DNA from 2 places in the Actinomadura sp. 3N508 genome. Region 1 is predicted to be linked to the other one. Evidence: riboswitches for the same ligand, from Rfam matches in the RefSeq annotation. Region 1 holds a riboswitch; the other holds the start of a gene.
The links. Region 1 has a riboswitch for glycine ahead of gcvT (glycine cleavage system aminomethyltransferase GcvT). Riboswitches for the same ligand answer to the same signal wherever they lie in the genome.

Region 1 (3,404 bases):
CCATGCGCTTTCGCCCTCCGGTCGTGCACCCCGCTCACCGGGGGGTGATCTCCAGCAATCAATTCAGAGTACTTGAATCCTCCCCTCCCCGAGGGCAGGGGATTTCTGGCTCAGGTCGCCGTGAGGCCCGGCGGGCCTTGCGGTCTTACACCCTCGGCACCAGCAGGGACGAAACCGGCCCTGACCAGCATCACCTGGGCGGAGTTCTTATCCCTGGGCTGGGACGCTCCGCAGGTGGTGCAGGTGTAAGTGCGTTCTCCGAGCGGCAGGCGGTGCTTGGTTCTCGCACCGCATGCCGCGCAGTCGGTCGTGGTGTTCCTGGGGTTGACGAGGCGGACGTCGCGGCCGTGTTTGTGACCCATCTCCACCAGGGCCGCTTTGGTGGTGCCGATCGCGGCGTCGGCCGCCTTGCGCGCCATGGTGGTCTTGGCCAGGAACTTGGGGCGGAAATCCTCGACCGCGATCTGATCGAAATCGCGGACCACACTCTTGGCCCACTTGCGGGCGGTGTCCTGCCGCTGCCGGGCGACCTTCCTGGCGGCCCGGGCGGCCTGCTTCTTCGCGCGCTGATACCCCTTGGACGTCTTCTGCCCTTTGGCGGGCCGACGCCGCGCCATGCGCCGCTGGTAGCGAGCCAGCCCGGCGGCGGCCTTGCCGCCGTGCCGGGGGTGCGGCAGGTCGTGCGCGTCGCAGGTGGTGGTGGCGATCTCCTTCACACCCCAGTCCACCCCGATCATCGTGTTCGCCGGAGGCAACGGGGCAACCTGGGCGGGGACCACGAAGCTGACATACCAATGGCCAAGGGTGTCGCGGTAGATCCGCACCGATGTCGGATCGGCCGGCAGGTCCCGCGACCACACCACCCGCACCACGATGCCTCCCGCCAGATGCACCTGGCCGTCTTTGAGCCGAAAGCCCCCTCGGTGGTAGTTCAGCGTCGGCGCCGCCGTGGCTTTGGTCTTGAACCGGGGCATCCCGGCTCGCCGCCGCATCGGCAGGCCGTCGGCGATGTCCTTGATCGTCTTGGCGCGGGCCCGCCCGAAGTCGCGGATGGTCTGCTGCTGCGCCACGCTCGACCCGGCGCGCAGCCAGCCGTGTTCGGCGCGCCAGCCGGTCAGTAGTTTGCACAGCCCGGCAGGTCCGATCTTCTCACCGGCCTGGTGCAGGGTCTTGGAGCTTTCCACGCACATGTTCCACACCCAGCGGCAGCGGTCCCATTCCGCCTGCAAGGCCCGTTCGGCCGTGCTCGACAGGCGAGCCCGGTAGGTATAGCGGACATGACCCCGAACTTCCTGCACGGAGGTCGGGCCCACGGGTGCGGGAGACATGATCGGCACCATAACGGTGGGATACGACAGAATCACTCAAGGTCATTACCGTGGAGGAACCCTCCTCCCGCGGTGGGGGGACTGTGGGTGGTCGTGCGGCGAAGCCGCTGCTAGCCTGACCGGCAGCCGACGATCCCGTGCGGGAGAGTCCCTCGCAGCCGGTGAGGGACGCCGAAGGAGCAACTCCTCCCCGGAACCTCTCAGGCCCACGGACCGCACGGGCGAGGCGACCTCTGGAAAGCGGGGACAGGTTCCCCCGCCGAAGGTGCAAGCCCGTCCTTTGCGACGGGTGAAGCTCTCAGGCGCCGATGACAGAGGGGGAGGCACCGATACGCCCGGTGCGCGAGTGGGACGATGGACCACGCGTGCCCGCGACGAAGGAGCCGAACCCATGCCCGCCGATCCACCCGCGAAAAGCGCGTCGTCCGCCCGGAAGACGCCGCTGCACGACGTCCACCAGGATCTCGGCGCGAACCTCGTGGACTTCGCCGGATACCTGATGCCGCTGCGCTACCGGAGCGAGACGGCCGAGCACCAGGCGGTCCGCACCGGCGCCGGGCTGTTCGACCTGTCGCACATGGGGGAGATCTTCCTCTCCGGTCCCGGCGCGGGCGACGCGCTCGACTACGCGCTGGTCGGGAAGCTGGCGGCGATGCCCGTCGGCAAGGCCCGCTACACGATGATCTGCGCGCCGGACGGCGGCGTCCTCGACGACCTGATCGTCTACCGGCTCGCCGACACGACGTGGATGGTCGTCGCGAACGCCGCCAACGCCGACGTCGTCCGGGACGCGCTGGCCGAGCGCGCCGCGGGCTTCGAGGCGGCCGTGGACGACCGGTCCGCCTCGTACGCGCTGATCGCCCTGCAAGGGCCGCGTTCGCAGAAGATTCTCGAAGAGTTCACCGACGCCCCGCTGGCCGACCTCAAGTACTACGCGATCCTCGCCGCACGGGTCGCGGACGTCGACGCGCTCGTCGCCCGCACCGGCTACACCGGGGAGGACGGCTTCGAGCTGTTCGTGGACGCGTCCGACGCCGTCCGGCTGTGGAAGACGCTCGAAGGCGTGGACGGCGTCGTCCCCGCCGGGCTGGCCGCCCGCGACAGCCTGCGCCTCGAAGCGGGCATGCCGCTCTACGGCAACGAGCTGACCGCCGAGACGACGCCGTTCGAGGCGGGTCTCGGCCGGGTCGTGAAACTGGACAAGCCCGGCGACTTCGTCGGCAAGGCGGCGCTGGCGGCGGTGGCGCAGACCCCGCCGGGCCGTAGGCTCGTCGGACTGGTGGCGCGGGGGCGCCGGGCACCGCGCAAGGGGTACCAGGTCGTCACGTCCGGTGGCGCGCCGTGCGGGGTCGTGACGAGCGGCGCCCCGTCCCCGACACTGGGCGAGCCGATCGCCATGGCCTACCTCGACAGCGGCGCCGGGGAGACCGGTCTCGCCGTGGACGTCCGCGGCCGGAACGAGCCCGTGGACGTGGTGGCCCTGCCGTTCTACAAGCGTTCCTGAAATCCGGGGGAACTCCCGCAATGAGAAGAGAGAAGTGATCGTGAGCGTTCCGGAGCAGCTCCGCTACAGCGAAGAACACGAGTGGGTGTCCGGCCTGGGGGGCGACGACGGCATCGTCACCATCGGCATCACCGCCCACGCCGCCGACGCCCTCGGGGAGATCGTCTACCTCGAACTGCAGCCGTCGGAGGGCGACACCGTCGAGGCGGGCGAGCCGTGCGGCGAGGTCGAGTCGACCAAGTCGGTCAGCGACCTGTACTCGCCGGTCAGCGGCGAGGTCACCGCGATCAACACCGCGGTGGTGGACGAGCCGAAGGTCATCAACGACGACCCGTACGGCGAGGGCTGGATCTTCAAGGTCCGGGTGTCGGACGAGCCGGGCGACCTGCTCGACTCCGTCGCCTACGAGAAGCTGATCGAGGAGGACTGACGGTGCGCCTGCACGACCCGCTCGCCGCGGCCGACCCGGAGGTGGCCGAGGCGGTCGCCGCCGAGCTGCGGCGGCAGCAGTCCACCCTGGAGATGATCGCGTCGGAGAACTTCGCGCCGGTCTCCGTCCTGGAGGCGCAGGG
Region 2 (3,404 bases), on a different contig from region 1:
CGTCGTCGTCGAGGTCGGCGAGCCGCCGGCCCGGCACGTGCTCGTAGGCGAGCAGGGCGGCCTCGGTGCCGACCTCCGACGTCCCGATGAGGCGCGGGGTCCGGACGCCCGCCGCGTCCACCGCGTACGCCATCAGCGACTCCTGCTCCAGCGACCGGCGCAGCGACCGCAGCGCCCGCCCGGTCGTCGTGGCGCGCAGCCGCAGCAGCCGCCACACCCGGTACAGCAGGCCCGCCGTCTGCTGGTCGCGGTCGAGGACGTGCAGCTCAAGGTCCCAGTCGCCGTGCGCGCCGCGTCCCACCGGGAGCCGCGCGCCGCGCGCCTCCCTGGGACGGGGCGCGAGGACGACGCCGTACCGGCGGGTCTCCTCGGCGCCGCCGGCGGGGTCGTCCAGCCGCGCGGCGCGCTCCGGGCGCAGGCCGAGCCGTTCGAGCGCCGCCACCACCGCCCGGCCCGGCGGGCGCGGGTTCGGGGTGCCGACGACGTAGAGGGTGCCGTGGCCGATGGCGCGTCCGAGGAGGTAGGTGGCGGCGAGCGCGGCGACGGAGGCGTAGGACGCGGTGAGGCCGGTCAGCGCCGCCAGCCCGATCATCGTCCAGGTCGCGGCCTGCCAGCGGGCGCGGCCCGCCATCCCGACCGCGCTGACGAACGCGATCACCGGCGCGATGTCGGTGTGCACCGGCGCGGTCTCCGTGCCGCCCCAGATCAGCGAGTCCAGGACGCCGCCGGGCGCGCCCCGCACCACCAGGTCGTCCAGCCCGACCGTGAGCCCGAAGGTGATCATGGCGGCGAGCAGCGCGATCGCGACGCGCATCCCGTCCTTGTGGAACAGCCGCTCGATCCCGAACGCGATCGGGACGGCCAGCACGCCGAAGCTGGACACCAGCGTCGCCAGCGACAGCAGCAGCCGCGGCGCGTGCGCGGCGCCCTCGGCGATGTCGGTGTGCAGGCCGTGCGTGGTCTCCTGGGCGATCGAGACCAGCAGCATCACCGCCGCGAGCCCGGCGACCGACGCCGCGAACCGGATCGCGTCGGCCGGGCGGCGGATCCGGTCGGGCTGGGCGGGCTCGTCGACGGGCACACCGGCTCCCGTGCCCTGCCGCGCGGGCACCGTCTCGTCGTGGGTCGGCGTCACGCCGTTCCGCCACCCTGACCGTCCACCATCGCGATCAGCGTCCCAGAACCGGCGGCGCGCCGTCGACCTGCGCCCTCCGGGGCGTCCCTTGTTCACCCCGCAGCCACCGTCCTCCAACCCCCGCCCACCGCCATCCAACGGACGATCTCCGCTCGACACTCCCGCCCGTCCGCGTCGCCTGAGGTCCGTTCCGTCCCAGGTGGGACTGCACATCGTACTGGCAGGTACGGCCACCGCCCCGGGCGGAGGGGCCCGGCGGGACCCGAGGCGATCGCGGCAACCGATCTTTGGGTAGGGTTTGTCCAGGACATGCCGTCGACCCTGTGCGGGAGAGATCCCACGCCGCCAGCGTGGGGCGCCGAAGGGGCAACCTCCCCGGAACCTCTCAGGCAAAAGGACCGCTCGGGCGAGGCACCTCTGGAAAGCAGGCGTCGTTTCCCGCTGTGCGGGAAGGCGGCTCACCGAAGGGGAAACCCCGCGGCGCGGGTGAAGCTCTCAGGTGCCCATGACAGAGGGGGAGACGCCGCCCGGCCCGCGCGCCGGGCGGTGCACCTGAGCGACCGCAGCAGCCAGGAGGCTCTCCATGACCGCCCAGTTCTTCGCCCCCGTGGCCGCGCCGCAGCACCCGCGGGCCGCGTTCGCCGACCGGCACATCGGCCCGTCGCCCGACGACCAGGCGCGGATGCTCGCCGCCATCGGCTACGCGGGCGTCGAGGCGCTGATCGACGACGCCGTCCCCGCCGCGATCCGCACGTCCCGCCCGCTGGACCTGCCGCCCGCGCTGAGCGAGTCCGCCGCGCTGGACCGGCTCCGCGAGCTCGCCGCCCGCAACACCGTCCGCACCTCCATGATCGGCCTCGGCTACCACGGCACGATCACCCCGGGCGTGATCATGCGGAACGTCCTGGAGAACCCCGGCTGGTACACCGCCTACACCCCCTACCAGCCGGAGATCTCCCAGGGGCGCCTCGAGGCGCTGCTGAACTTCCAGACGGCCGTCAGCGACCTCACCGGGCTGGCGGTCGCGAACGCGTCCATGCTGGACGAGGCGACCGCCGCCGCCGAGGCCATGGCCCTCGCGCACCGCGTCAGCAAGCGGAAGGAACCTGGCACGTTCCTTGTCGACGCGGACGTCCTGCCGCAGACGATCGAGGTCGTCCGGACGCGGGCCGTCCCGCTCGGCATCGACGTCGTCGTCGCAGACCTGTCCGGCGGGCTGCCCGAGGGCGACGTCTTCGGCGTCCTGCTGCAGTACCCGGGCGCGTCGGGCGCCGTCCGCGACCTGGAGCCCGTCATCGCGCAGGCGCACGAGCGGGGCGCGCAGGCGGTCGTCGCCGCCGACCTGCTCGCGCTGACGCTGCTGCGCCCGCCCGCCGAGTCCGGCGCCGACATCGCCGTGGGCTCCGCGCAGCGGTTCGGCGTCCCGTTCGGGTTCGGCGGCCCGCACGCCGGCTACATGGCGGTCCGCGAGGGCATCCAGCGGCAGCTTCCCGGACGCCTCGTCGGCGTCTCCGTCGACGCCGACGGCGCCCCCGCGCACCGGCTGGCGCTGCAGACCCGCGAGCAGCACATCCGGCGCGAGAAGGCCACCAGCAACATCTGCACCGCGCAGGTGCTCCTCGCCGTCATGGCGAGCATGTACGCGGTCTACCACGGGCCCGAGGGGCTCGCCGCGATCGCGCAGCGGGCGCACCGCCGCGCCGCCGAGATCGCCGCCGGGCTGCGCGCGAGCGGCGTGGAGGTCGTGCACGGCGCGTTCTTCGACACCGTCCTGGCCCGGGTGCCCGGACGCGCCGCCCAGGTGGTGGACGCGGCCCTGGAACGCGGCATCAACCTGCGTCCCGTCGACGCCGACCACGTCGGCATCGCCTGCGACGAGACGACCCTTCCCGCGCACGTCACCGCCGTCCTGGAGGCGTTCGGCGCCGCCTCGCCCGCCGAGCCCGCCGAGGTGACCGAGGCGATCCCGGAGACGCTGCGCCGCGAGAGCCCCTACCTGACCCACCCCGTCTTCCAGGCGCACCGCTCCGAGACCGCGATGCTGCGCTACCTGCGCAGGCTCCAGGACAAGGACGTCGCGCTGGACCGCTCGATGATCCCGCTCGGTTCCTGCACGATGAAGCTGAACGCGACCGCCGAGATGGAGCCGATCACCTGGCCGGAGTTCGCGAACATCCACCCGTTCGCGCCGGTCGACCAGGCCGCCGGGTACGTCGAGCTGATCGGCGAGCTGGAGAGCGCGCTCGCCGAGATCACCGGGTACGCGAAG

Region 2: linked by a shared signal. The riboswitch ahead of gcvP (aminomethyl-transferring glycine dehydrogenase) and the one ahead of gcvT (glycine cleavage system aminomethyltransferase GcvT) in region 1 are both predicted to bind glycine.

Annotation. Positions count from the first base shown of each region.
Region 1 covers NZ_JBIRAX010000001.1:437,949-441,352, forward strand. The annotation lists gene ACH34S_RS01915 (M50 family metallopeptidase) at 1-4, opposite strand, end outside; gene ACH34S_RS01920 (RNA-guided endonuclease InsQ/TnpB family protein) at 111-1,328, opposite strand; glycine riboswitch at 1,459-1,554, shown strand; gene gcvT (glycine cleavage system aminomethyltransferase GcvT) at 1,720-2,832, shown strand; gene gcvH (glycine cleavage system protein GcvH) at 2,873-3,262, shown strand; gene glyA (serine hydroxymethyltransferase) at 3,265-3,404, shown strand, end outside.
Region 2 covers NZ_JBIRAX010000006.1:304,095-307,498, forward strand. The annotation lists gene ACH34S_RS23145 (YbhN family protein) at 1-1,135, opposite strand, end outside; glycine riboswitch at 1,452-1,546, shown strand; gene gcvP (aminomethyl-transferring glycine dehydrogenase) at 1,719-3,404, shown strand, end outside.